One region of the Hydrogenophaga aquatica genome, then DNA from elsewhere that is predicted to be linked to it. Evidence: predicted binding sites of a transcription regulator. Region 1 holds the regulator's gene; each other region holds the start of a gene.
The links. The regulator FNR, encoded in region 1, switches genes on or off when oxygen is low (the NO sensors DNR and NnrR bind a similar motif). The targets are predictions, from matches to a motif close to TTGATNNNNATCAA.

Region 2: ACYVHH_RS06945 (TraR/DksA family transcriptional regulator) is a predicted target of FNR. The motif match lies at 2,749-2,762, and genes of this name have one in related genera.
Region 3: ACYVHH_RS05765 (DUF2189 domain-containing protein) is a predicted target of FNR. The motif match lies at 1,744-1,757, and genes of this name have one in related genera.

The regions. Positions count from the first base shown of each region.
Region 1 covers NZ_BAAGVK010000027.1:34,640-38,976, reverse strand. The annotation lists gene ACYVHH_RS17595 (sulfite exporter TauE/SafE family protein) at 1-36, opposite strand, end outside; gene hemN (oxygen-independent coproporphyrinogen III oxidase) at 82-1,461, opposite strand; gene fnr (fumarate/nitrate reduction transcriptional regulator Fnr) at 1,607-2,332, shown strand; gene ACYVHH_RS17580 (hypothetical protein) at 2,336-2,623, opposite strand; gene ACYVHH_RS17575 (nitrogen fixation protein FixH) at 2,665-2,976, opposite strand; gene ccoG (cytochrome c oxidase accessory protein CcoG) at 3,005-4,337, opposite strand, start outside.
Region 2 covers NZ_BAAGVK010000009.1:67,928-72,264, reverse strand. The annotation lists partial or broken gene ACYVHH_RS06960 (MFS transporter) at 1-575, opposite strand, end outside; gene ACYVHH_RS06955 (FIST signal transduction protein) at 692-1,987, opposite strand; gene ACYVHH_RS06950 (PhaM family polyhydroxyalkanoate granule multifunctional regulatory protein) at 1,984-2,706, opposite strand; gene ACYVHH_RS06945 (TraR/DksA family transcriptional regulator) at 2,847-3,233, shown strand; gene ACYVHH_RS06940 (VOC family protein) at 3,272-3,685, shown strand; gene ACYVHH_RS06935 (histone deacetylase family protein) at 3,704-4,337, opposite strand, start outside.
Region 3 covers NZ_BAAGVK010000007.1:166,452-170,788, forward strand. The annotation lists gene ACYVHH_RS05760 (long-chain fatty acid--CoA ligase) at 1-873, shown strand, start outside; gene ACYVHH_RS05765 (DUF2189 domain-containing protein) at 887-1,720, opposite strand; gene ACYVHH_RS05770 (2OG-Fe dioxygenase family protein) at 1,831-2,571, shown strand; gene ACYVHH_RS05775 (Bug family tripartite tricarboxylate transporter substrate binding protein) at 2,620-3,609, opposite strand; gene bktB (beta-ketothiolase BktB) at 3,626-4,337, opposite strand, start outside.

The DNA.
Region 1 (4,337 bases):
GCCGACCAGGCCCATCATGAGGGCCGACACTGTCATGGAACTGAGCATGCGGGAACTGTAGCAGCGCGGCCGGACCTGCGTTCAGATGATCTTGGAAAACCTCGCGCGGTCCTGATCCACCTGCAGGTATTTGTCGAACACCATCGCAATGGCACGCACCAGGTACCAGCCCGCTGCCGTCACCTCGATGCTGTCGGCGTTGATCTGGACCAGACCCCATTCCTGCATGGGCTGCAGGCGCTCCAGCTCGCGGGCAAAGTAGGTTCGAAAATCGACCAGATGGCCCAGGTTGATGGACTCGAAGTCGACCGCCCCCTGGCACATGATGGCCATGATGACACTGCGGCGCAGCGCATCGTCACGGTTGAGCGCCAGACCGCGCACGATGGGCAGGCGGCCCTGATCGAGCGCGTCGTAATACTCCTCCAGCGTCTTGGCATTCTGGCTGTAGGTGGCGCCGATGCGGCCGATGGCCGAGACGCCCAGCGCGATCAGGTCGCAGTCAGGCTGCGTGCTGTACCCTTGAAAATTGCGGTGCAGGCGCCCCTGACGTTTGGCCACGGCCAGGGCATCGTCCGGCAGGGCAAAATGGTCCATACCCACGTACACGTACCCGGCCTCGCTGAACATGTCCAACGAGATGGACAGCATGGACAGCTTCTCGGCCGGGCTCGGCAGCTCCGCCGTCAGGATGCGGCGCTGAGGTTTGAAACGCGCAGGCAGGTGGGCATATGCGTAGAGCGCAATGCGCTCGGGCCGCAACGCCTTGACCTGCTCCAGCGTGTGCCGGAACGACTCCGGCGTCTGCAGGGGCAGGCCGTAGATCAGATCGACGTTGACGGATTCAAAACCGATGAGGCGCGCTGCCTCGACCAGCGCGAACACCTGCTCTGCCGGCTGCACCCGGTGAACGGCTTTCTGCACCGTGGGATCGAAATCCTGCACACCGAAGCTGAGGCGGTTGAAGCCCAGGCGGTGCAGGTGCTCCAGGCGCTGCACGGTCACCGTCCGGGGGTCCACCTCGACCGAGTACTCACCGCCGGGCACGAGATTGAAATGTCTGCGAACCATGGCCAGCAGGTCAGACAGTTCGTCGTCGCTGAGGAACGTTGGGGTACCGCCGCCCAGGTGCAACTGCGACACGCTGTGTCCCCGGCCGAAGTGCTCAACCTGCAACTCCAGCTCGCGCGAAAGGTAGCGCAGGTACTCCGCCGCCTTGCTGTGATGCTTGGTGATCACCTTGTTGCAGGCGCAGTAATAGCAGAGAGACTCGCAAAAAGGAATGTGGACGTACAGTGACAGAGGCAGAGCCAGAGAACCGGCGCGGCGCTGCTCCAGCGCCTGCACATAGTCTTTCTCGGTGAACGCCTCCACGAAGCGGTCGGCCGTCGGGTACGAGGTGTAACGCGGCCCCGGCACGTCAAACCGTTGCAGCAGTTGCTCGTCGATCACATGGTTCACAGGCAATATCTCCAGATTTTGTTGAACTGTGCCGCATGGGCTGAGTCTTGCCATTGACGTGAGTCAAAGATTCCCCACAGGGCGGGCAGAATTTCGCACCTGTGAGAGCTATGGGTTAAGCTCACGCCTGCACCAGCCTTTACTTATGGATATCCAAAGCATCAAAGTCGCCTGTTCCAGCTGCAACCTTCGGGAGTTGTGCCTGCCCATGGGACTGAACGCCAGCGAGATGGACAAGCTCGACACCGTCATCTCGACCCGGCGCCGCGTCAAGCGGGGCTCGTCGCTCTTCAACGTGGGCGACAGCTTCACATCGCTTTACGCCGTGCGGTCTGGCTTCTTCAAGACCAGCATCACCACCGCGGACGGCCGTGACCAGGTGACGGGCTTCCAGATGACGGGCGAGATCATCGGGCTCGACGGCATCGTCAACGACAAGCATTCCTGCGACGCGATTGCCCTGGAGGATGCCGAGGTCTGTGTCCTGCCGTTCGACAAGCTCGAACAATTGTCCCGGGAGTTCAGCACCTTGCAGCACCATGTGCACAAGATCATGAGCCGCGAGATCGTGCGGGATCATGGCGTGATGCTGCTGCTGGGCAGCATGCGCGCAGAGGAACGGCTGGCCGCGTTCCTGCTCAACCTTGTTCAGCGCCTCCATGCCAGGGGGTTCTCTCAGTCCGAGCTGATCCTGCGGATGACCCGCGAGGAGATCGGGAGCTATCTGGGCATGAAGCTGGAAACGGTGAGCCGGACGTTCTCGAAATTCATGGACGAAGGCATCATCGAGGTGAAACAGCGCTACGTCCACATCAAGGACACGCAGGCGCTGAGCAGCATCGTCAACGCCCAGCAGCAACAGGAAATCTGAGGCTCAGCAGCAGTTCCTGGCGCAATCCTTGGGCCGTTCGTCTGGTTCAACCGGGCAGCGGTTGACCTCGAAGGGCGACTGCGACAGCAAGGTGGTGAGGGCGCTGGACGCAAAGGTCATGGCCCAGAAGAAAAAGAAGGCAACGGTATAGGTTGCCTGGCGTGATAGCTCGAGCGGCTGTCCGCCCCAATGCAGCTCACTGGGATCGACCAGTGCAAAGACCACCATCTCGATCACCCCTGCCACCAGGAAGGCAGGCCACGCGATCCACATCAATCGTTGAGCAAGCATCATCGGTCTCCTCTTGTGTGCCTGTCCAACGTCGGCAGGCATTATTCGTCTTTGGGTAGTGTAGGCGAAACCACGTGGTTTCGAGCCTTGCCCGCGGGCATCACGCTGAGCTCGGCCGCGGTACGTTCCTCTGGCGAGAGCCGCTGCAGGGCGGCTTCGTCAACCTGAACTTGCGGCTTGCGCTGCAGCACCGGATCGGGATGCCGCACGGCGAGCACGACCGTGTAAATGCCCGCCACAACGACCAGCAAGGGCCCACCCAGCACCATCCAGACGTAAGGCTCCTTGTACCAGGGGCGGCCCGAACGGGCTGGCGCGGGAGATGCCGTGGGGGCGGGGGCTGCGGTACTCATGACACGGGGCTTTCAGGCGTATGTGCGGTTAGCGAGGGATCAGGAAAACCGATTTTTCCTTGACCTGGATGGCGCTGTCACCAGCGGCCTTGATCTCGAACTGGATAGGGTGTGAACCGGGCTCCGAGCTGTTAGGCGGCACCTGTACACGCACTGCAACAGAACGGACTTCGGTGGGCAACACTTCAACAGAAGGTTCGGACGCGATGGTTATCCCGGGCAAACCCGAGACCGAGATGTCGTAATGCTGCTTTGCCTCGGTGGCGTTCATCACCTGCAGGCGGAAAACGTTTTCGATGCGGCCCTGCTCGACCATGCGCGCCAGAGCTCCCCGGTCACGGATCACGTCCACCTTGAGCGGGGTGCGCAGGAACAGGCTGACACCCAGGGCGACGCAGATGGCAAGCAGGATGCCCGAATACACCAGCACGCGGGGCCGCAGGCCACGCCTGATCATCTGGGCACGGGACCAGTTGTTCGTCATGCCGTTCTGGGTCGAGTACTTGATCAGACCGCGGGGATAGGACATCTTGTCCATGACGTCGTCGCAGACGTCGATGCAGGCGCCGCAGCCGATGCACTCGTACTGCAGGCCCTTGCGGATGTCGATGCCCGTGGGGCACACCTGCACGCAAAGTGTGCAGTCGACACACGCACCCAAGCCCAGCGAGGCTGGGTCAGCCTTCTTGGAGCGCGCGCCACGAGGCTCACCACGTTTCTCGTCGTAGGTGACGATCATGGTGTCCTTGTCGAACATGGCGCTCTGGAAGCGTGCGTAAGGGCACATGTACTTGCAGACCTGCTCGCGCATGAAGCCCGCGTTGCCGTACGTGGCAAAGCCGTAGAAGAAGATCCAGAACGTCTGCCAGGGGCCAAGGTCCCAGGACATCACCGCAGCGCCCAGTTCGCGGATAGGTGTGAAGTAACCGACGAAAGTGAGGCCCGTCCACAGGCCAAACGCGACCCACAGGAAGTGCTTCAACCACTTCTTGCCAAATTTTTCAAGGGAGAGCGAAGACTGATCAAGCCGCATGCGGGCAGACCGGTCGCCCTCCACCTTCTTTTCGATCCAGAGGTAGATTTCCGTATAGACGGTCTGGGGACAGGCGTAACCGCACCAGAGCCGGCCGGCCACGGCGGTAAACAGGAACAGCGCCAGGGCGGAAATGACCAGAAGCCCGGTCAGGTAGATGAAGTCCTGCGGATAGAGAACCAGGCCGAAGATATAGAAACGGCGCGCCTCAAGGTCAAAGAGAACGCCCTGGCGGGCGTTCCACTCCAGCCAGGGCAGTCCGTAGAAGATCAGCTGCGTGAACCAGACAAGCACCCACCGCCACTTGCTGAACAAGCCCGAGACAGAA
Region 2 (4,337 bases), on a different contig from region 1:
AGCCCCATGCAGGTGAAGCCTACGTGGTGTGCGCCGATCTCGGGCACCGCGATGATGAGACCGCCCGCCACATTGCCCAGCAGGATGGCGACAAAGGTGCCCATCTCCACCACGCCATTGCCACCGGTCAGCTCACGCTCGGTCAGATGCTGCGGCAAGTAGGCGTACTTGACCGGACCAAACACCGCCGACTGCGTACCCATAAGGAAGATGGACGCCAGCAGCACAGGGATGTTCTGGGCGAAAAACCCCCAGGCCGCCACGGCCATGACGAGGAACTCGGTGCGTTTGAGCCAGACGATGAGCAGACGCCGGTCGTACTTGTCGGCCATCTGCCCGCTGGTGGCGGAAAAGAGCAGGAATGGCAGGATGAACAGCGCCCCGATGACCAGGCCCGCCAGTTCGGCCGGTAGCCACTGCACCTGCAGCTGGTAGGTCACCAGCACGGTGAACGCGAACTTGAACAGGTTGTCGTTGGCGGCGCCGAGAAACTGGGTCCAGAAGAAGGGCGCGAAGCGGCGCTGCCCGAGCAGGCTGAATTGCCCGCCCTCGTGGCGGGTGGACGCATGGCTCATGGGTAGGACTTCCTCCTGTGCACGGGCGGCTTCGGTGCGCCACCCCCGTGGTGGGCAGCATTGTGCCGCAGGGCCTGGGACGCACCGGCGTCAGCACCGCCGGGAGCCGGCCCGCGTCACTCAGCCGCGCTGGTGAACACCGTGAGTACCCCGGTGTAACCGTACAGGCGGTGGTGGGCGATCTCGCCTCCGGCAAAGAACCCCACCAGAGGCACGTCACCCAAGGCATGGCGAACGATCTGCAACTCGGCGCTCGGCCCGCCAAAGTGGGGGCCGCCACGACCGCTGCAGCTGATGTACAAGGCACCGGCGATGCGGCGCGCGGGGTGGGGCAAGGCGCGCACCTCATGGTCGGCCAGTGCCATCGCCGTTTCCACCGGCAGCTCCTCGGGCTCCAGCTCCTCGCGTATCTCGGCGCAGATGCGCATGAGATCGGCGCGCGCCGCCTGCACGTGACGCTCGCAGAAAGTCAGGCGCGTGCCTGATTCCACCCGGTCGGCCACGGCAATGCCCCGGCGCCCCGGGTCCAGGCCGATCAGGTGGCGCACCAGCACGTCCTCGCCAAACGCCGCAGGCACACGGCCCGCCACCTGGCTTGGCGTCTGGCTGCGGCCGGGAGCCATGCCCACCAGCGTCTGCCGCAACCTTGCCACTGCGGTTTGCGGCTCCTCCAGGGAAATATCCAGATCCTGCAGGAGCACGTCCAGCGCGTCCTGCCCATCGAGCTTGAGCACCACGTTGCCATCGGCACGGTCAACGGTATGAGTGGGAGATACGGGCCGCACACCCTGCGTGACGCGCGACACCAGCGCCACCTGCGGGCCAAAGGCCACGCCACTGAGTCCGCCATGGAACACTCCCGCCGCGCCACGCTGTCCACTGCCAGCCAGCGCGCCCCGGCTGGAACGCGCGAACTGGATGGAGGCGCCTCGGCTCGAAGCCAGGCCGCCAAACACATACCCCGTGGCGGTGCGTTCGGCCATCTCGGCGATGAGTTCGGCCACATCCGGCGTGGCGCCATCGGCGTGCAGCAATGCCGTCTGCGCCGTGAAGCCGCCAGCCCCCTGGGCGGCGGGCAGGGGTGCCACGCCGCTGAACACGCGGTACTGGTCGGGCGACAGGTCGCACAGCATCACCGCCAGAGCAGGTTCGTCAAAATACTCGGCGTTGTTGGCACAGATGCCCACGCCCACGGTACCCACCCAGTCGTTCACTTCGGGCAAGGCCGCGCTCAGGTGGTCCAGAATGTCCTGGGCTTCGGCGGCGTAGTGGTCGGTGATGTAAAGCAGCGCGAGCCCCGGGCCGCTCGCATGACCGGGCAACACCATCTGCGCACGCAGTTGCGCCAGCACCAGCGCGGCGGCCATGCGCCATTGCGGGTGGGTGGCGTGGGCGTACGGAAACAGCTTCATGGTTTGGGCGCGGACCTTGGCGCTCGGGTGCCCGCCTTGGGTTTGGCCTGTGCCGGCGCGCGCTTGGACGAAGCCTTGCGGGCCGTCTTGCTGGCGGTTTTCCTGGTGGCGGCTGTTTTGGCCTGGCCCGCCGAAGCATCCGTCTGGCCGGTCGCCGCAGCACTGGCCTGCTGCATGGTCTGTGCCATCTGCTCGGCGGTACGCGTGGCTTGGTCGGTCATGTCGCGCATGGCCTCTCCCGCAATCGTCTGGAACTGCTGCGTCAGCGCGTTCCACCACTGCATCGGGTCCACGGCTGGCCCGCCAGCAACCGCGTCTCCGCCTTCGGGCTCTGGCGGGGTGGATGGCTGCACCGGTGGCTCCTGCGCTGCCTTGGCCTCGGGCTTCATCTTGAAGGCATCGGCCATCTCCGCCAGACTCACGTTCATGCCCTTGAGCGTGGCCAGCGTCATGCGCTGCACCTCCAGCGCCTGGATGGTGGCCCCCAGCGCCTTGGTGTTCTGCTCCAGCCAGAAGTGCACGGCCTTCATGTCCTGGATGCGTTTGTCCAGCTCCTCCACGTCAAAGACGGGCGCCACCCACTGGCTCAGGGGCGGCATGCCTGGCACGCCCGACTGCAGATCGGGGGTGCCCCCAGCCGCAGCCTGCCGGGTCAGGTTCTGGAGGAACTCGAAACCGGGAATGTACTTGGCAAAGGCGTTCATGTCGGGGGTGCTCATCGAGGTCTCCGTGTGGGGCCGTGTTCGTAAGCATGCCACAGCTTGACGTGTATCAACACACCGGAAGACGCCATACCTCAACATAATGAGCAATGGAACGCAGGCCGTTCTGCCGCGTTTCACATCAGGAGTATTCACCCATGAGCCAGAACATTTCCGACACCTTTGCTCAGCAGTTGCAACAGATGCGCAGCGATGTGATCGCGCAGATCCGGGCGCAACGCGGCGGAAAGATCGGGCGCGCAGAGGCAGCAGGTGACCGGCACGACGTGCAAAGCGGTGACTGGACGCAGGTTGACGGGGAGCGCAACCTGGCCATGGCGCTGGACGAACGCGAATCGGCCGAGTTGACCGCCATCGACGAGGCGCTCAAACGCATCGAATCCGGTCAGTACGGCCTGTGCATCGACTGCGGCGTGGACATTCCCACGGCCCGTCTGCATGCCAGCCCCACCACCTTGCGCTGCCTTGCCTGCCAGGACAAGGCCGAGCGTGCCAAGGGCGGCGTGGTTCCTCCCAGCCTGTAAGCCCCGGCTGGCTGGCCAGAGCTGCTATCCTCTTTCGCATGCGCAGTCTCTTCCATTTCGCCTTCAACGTCACCGACCTGGACACCGCCCGCCGCTTCTACGGCGGGGTGCTGGGTTGCACGGAAGGCCGCAGCACCGGCACATGGGTCGATTTCGACTTCTACGGGCACCAGATATCGCTGCACCTGGGGCAACCCTTCGCCACCGCGAACACCGGGCACGTGGGTGACCACTTGGTGCCCATGCCCCACTTCGGCCTGATCCTGGCGCTGCCCGACTGGCAGGCCATGGCTGAACGCCTGCGTGGCGCTGGCGTGGCTTTCGTGCTGGAGCCTCAGGTGCGCTTCGAGGGCCAGCCCGGCGAACAATGGACCATGTTCTTCCTGGACCCGTTCGGCAACCCGATCGAGGTCAAAGGCTTCCGTTCGCTGGACAGCGTCTACGCCACCTGAGCGGCCGGGGCTGCAGCGTCAGCGCGCAGCCGCCAGGAAGCCTTCGAGCGTGTTGACCACGTTCACGCCGATGGCCGCGACGGCGTAGCCGCCCTCGAACACAAACACCGTGGGCAAGCCCGCGCCGGCCAGGGCTTCGCCCATGCGGAAGTAGTCGTCGCTGCGCAGGTGGAAGCCCGAGATCGGGTCGCCCTCGTAGGTATCCACCCCCAGCGACACCACCAGCGCCTGCGCACCATGGCGGGCCACTGCCTGCAGGCCGTGAGCCAGGGTCTCGAACCATTTGTCAGGCCCTGTACCGCGCGGCATGGGCAGGTTGACGTTGCAGCCCTCCCCCAGTCCTTCACCGCGCTCGTCGGCATAGCCCAGGTAGAAAGGGTATTCGGTATGCGGGTCGCCGTGGAGCGAAACCGTGAGCACGTCGTCGCGCCGGTAGAAGATGCTCTGCGTGCCATTGCCGTGGTGGTAGTCCACGTCCAGCACGGCCACGCGGTGCGCGCCCGCGTCACGCAAGGCCTGCGCCGCCAGCGCGGCGTTGTTGAGGAAGCAATAACCGCCGAAGAAATCCGGCCCCGCGTGGTGCCCGGGCGGGCGCGACAGCGAAAACGCCACACGCTGCCCCCCGGCCACGGCGCGCGCCGCATCCACCGCG
Region 3 (4,337 bases), on a different contig from region 1:
AGCATCTACGCGGGCTCCACCATGGTCGTCATGCCGCGCTGGGATCGCGATTTGGCCGGGCGCCTGATCTCGCGCTGGCGCGTCACGCACTGGGTGAACATTCCCACCATGATCATCGACCTGCTGGCCAGTCCGAACTTCGCCAGCCACGACCTTTCAAGCCTGATGTTCATTGGCGGAGGCGGCGCGGCCATGCCGCAGGCCGTGGCCCAGCGCCTGTTCGAGCAGTATGGCCTGCGCTATGCCGAGGGCTATGGCCTGACCGAAACCGCTGCGCCGTCTCACAACAACCCGCCGGACCGGCCCAAGCAGCAATGCCTGGGCATTCCCTTCGTCAGTACCGACGCGCGTGTCATCGATCCCGAAACCCTGCGTGAGCTGCCGCCTGGCGAGGCGGGCGAGATCGTGGTGCACGGCCCCGAGGTGTTTGACGGCTACTGGCAACGCCCCGAAGCCACCGCCGCTGCGTTCATCGACATTGACGGCAAGCGCTTCTTCCGCACCGGCGACCTGGGGCGCGTGGACGACGAGGGCTACTTCTTCATCACCGACCGGCTCAAGCGCATGATCAACGCCAGCGGCTACAAGGTCTGGCCTGCCGAGGTGGAGGCGCTCATGTTCAGGCACCCGGCCATCGCCGAGGCCTGCGTCATCGGTACGCGCGACGCCTACCGGGGCGAGTCGGTGAAGGCGGTGGTCGTGCTGCGGGCCGAAGCCCGGGGCACGGTGAGCGAAGAGGCGGTCATGGCGTGGTGTCACGAGCACATGGCGGCTTACAAGGTGCCACGCCAGGTGCAGTTTGTGGACGCGCTGCCCAAGAGCGGCAGCGGCAAGGTCATGTGGCGGCTGTTGCAGGAGGCCGAACTGGCCTGACGGCCACGGCCGCTCAGGGTTTGGGCACGATCGCCCGGTAGGCGTGCCAGGTGGCGTGGCCCAGCACCGGTCCGGCCAGCAGCAGCCCCAGGAACCAGGGCAGCATGGCCAGCACCACGATGGTGGTGATCAGCGCCCCCCAGAGCAGCATCACGCCGGGGTTCTGCAGGCAGGCGCGGATGCTGGTGAGCCCGCTGGAGATGGCGTCGGTCTGCCGGTCCAGGATCATGGGGATGGAGATGGCGCTGGTCACGAAGATCAGCCCGGCGAAGAGGGCGCCCACCACCGTGTAGGTGATGAGGAACTCGATGTTCTCGATGCGCACGAGTTCGGCCAGCAGGTTCTCGGTGGAGGGCATGGTGTTGAACGTCACGGCGAACACCACCAGCGAGGCGCGGCCCCACAGCATCTCCAGGATCAGCAGCACACCGGCAAAGATGGCCATGGTGCCTTTCGTGGGGCGCCATGCGGCCAGGGAGGCACGCAGCGAAGGGCGCCGGCCGTCCTCGATCGCGCGGCTGGCGTCGTAGATGCCCAGGCACAGGAAGGGGCCCATCAGCAGGAAGCCTGCGCTCAGGGCCAGCACATAGGCCGGGGCGGCCTGGAACACGTACCACAGCGCATGGCCCATGACGAAGAAGCAGATCCCGTAGAACAAGCCCACCTTGGGGCAGTTGACGAAGTCTCGCCAACCCAGCGCCAGCCAACGAAAAGGGTCGGCTGCTGAAAGGTCCGCCAGTTTGAGCGAGAAAACGGAGGTTTCTTCCGGGGCATCTCCGTTGGCGGGCTTGCCGAGGGTGTCCTCATCGCGGCGGGGTGGGGTGTCGTCGGCCTGGGCTGGGCTCATGTGAACTCCTGCGGGTATCTGGATTGATATTTCTCAATCATTGAAGATAACCAAACGCTGATGCGGCGGCCTCATGGTTTTCCCGGCCACGGGGCTACACTTGCGACATCATGAGTGCCCATTTCCTGCCGCCCTGCGTTCCCCCGTCCAGAGTCGATGAAACCTTGTCCCGCCAGGGCTTTGCCCTGATGGATGCCCGGTCCGTGCAGGACTGGCTGGCCGTGGGGCCGCAGGATCTGGCTGCGTTGCAGCCCAGCTGGGACGACCTGCCCAGCGACGAATACCTCAAGGATGGCGGGCGCTACCGCCGCCGCCGCCACAGCTGTTTCATCGTGGATGGCGAGAACGTTCAGCAGGTGCCGCACCGCCGCCATTGGCAGCCCCTGGAGTACAACGCCCTGCACGGCGGCATGGAGCGCTGGTTCGAGCCGATGGACCCCGCCACCGTGGCGCTGCCAGCGTGGAAGCGCCTGCTGGTACAGACGGCGGCGGTCACCTCCCGGCTGAAGGGCGCTCAGCGCTGGTTCATCGAGGCGCACCAGTTCCGCATCGACACCACCGACGGCATTGGCCGCCCCACGCCCGAGGGCGCCCACCGCGACGGCATGGAGCTGGTGGCAGTGTTCCTGGTGGGGCGCCACCGCATCAAGGGCGGCGAGAGCCGGGTGTTCGAGGCCCATGGCCCGAACGGCCAGCGCTTCACGCTGACCGAGCCGTGGTCACTGCTGCTGCTGGACGACGAGCGGGTGATCCACGAGACCACCCCCATCCAGCCTGCCGACGCCGATGCGATCGGCTGGCGCGACACCCTGGTGATCACCTGCCGCTCGGGGAGCTTCCAGGGTGATTGAGCCGCTGCGCTCCAAGGCGGCGAAAGTCGCCTTGGGCGCTGCAAAGCGTCACTGCGGCTGGAAGCCGCTTTCCTTGATGATGCGTGCCCAGGTCTGGGTGTAGGCGCGCTCGCGCTGGCCCAGCTGCTCGGCACTCATGTAGCCCACGCTCAAGCCCATGGCGGTGAGCTTGTCCTTCACGCCAGGGGCGGTCAGCGCCTTGGCCACGGCGGCGCCCAGCTGGTCGATCATGGCCTTGGGCGTGCCTGCCGGTGCAAAGATGCCGTAGTAGGGCACGTCCTCGAAGCCGGTGATGCCCAGTTCTGCGAAGGTAGGCACCTCGGGCATGATGGCCTGGCGCTCCTTGCCCATCACCGCCACCACCTGCAGCTTGCCTGCCTTGTGGTTTTCGATGAAGTCGGGAATGGAGCCCACGCCCGCCGGGATCTGATTGCCCAGCATGTCCCCCATCATGGGCGCGCTGCCACGGTAAGGTGCCGCCACCAGGTCGAAACCGTTTTTCCTGGCCAGCACCTGCACCAGGAACTGTGGCACCGAGGCTGGAGCCGGAATGCCCACGGCGCTCTTGCCGCCGTTGTTCTTCACCCAGGTCACGTAGTCTTTGTAGGACTTGGCGGGCGTGCCGCCGGAAAGGGCCAGCGCGTTGACGAAGGTGGCGAAACCCGCCACCGGCACGAAGTCCTTGGCCGGGTCAAACCCCGGGCTCTTCATCACCTGCGGCAGGATGGAGATGCTGTGGTCGTGCGAAAGGAACAGGGTGTGGCCGTCGGCCGGGGCGGCCTTGAGGGCCTGGGCCGCGATCTGCCCGCCCGCGCCTGCCTTGTTGTCCACCACCACCGGGGCGCCCAGGGCTTCCCGCAGCGGCTCGGCAAGGATGCGGGCGATCGCGTCGGTGCCGCCGCCTGCGGGAAAGCCCACCATCAGCTTGATGGGCTGGCTGGACTGCGCCAGCGCAGGGCCCACGCACAGAAGGGAGGCCAGGGCCGTGCAGGCGCCCAGCAGCGCGCGGCGGGGAAAGGATGTTGGCTGTTTCAGCATGTCAGGGGGTCCTCAGTCACAAACGTTCAAAGATGGCGGCGATGCCCTGGCCGCCGCCGATGCACATGGTCACCAGCGCGTAGCGGCCGTTGATGCGCTGCAGCTCGTGCAGCGCCTTCACGGTAATGAGCGCGCCCGTGGCACCGATGGGGTGGCCCAGCGAGATGCCCGAGCCGTTGGGGTTGACCTTGGCCGGGTCCAGTCCCAGGTCGCGCGTGACCGCGCAAGCCTGTGCCGCAAACGCCTCGTTTGCCTCGATCACATCCAGGTCGTTCACGGTCAGCCCCGCCTTCTGCAGCGCCAGCTTGGACGCGGGCACCGGGCCGATGCCCATGTACTTCGGGTCCACCCCGGCGTGCGCGTAGGCCACCAGGCGTGCCATGGGCTGCAGGCCGCGCGCCTTGGCCGTGCCCGCTTCCATCAGCACCACCGCGGCAGCCGCGTCGTTGATGCCCGAGGCGTTGCCGGCCGTGACCGTGCCGTTTTCCTTCAGGAACACGGGCTTGAGCTTGGCCATGTCCTCCATCGTGGCGTTGGGGCGGAAGTGTTCGTCGGTGTCGTAGGCCACCTCACCCTTGCGGCTCTTGAGCATCACCGGCACGATCTGGCCCTTGAAGTGGCCTGCCTCGGTGGCCTTTTGTGCACGGTTGTGGCTTTCCACGGCCAGGCGGTCCTGATCCTCGCGGGTGATGCCCCACTTGGCGGCGATGTTCTCGGCCGTCACGCCC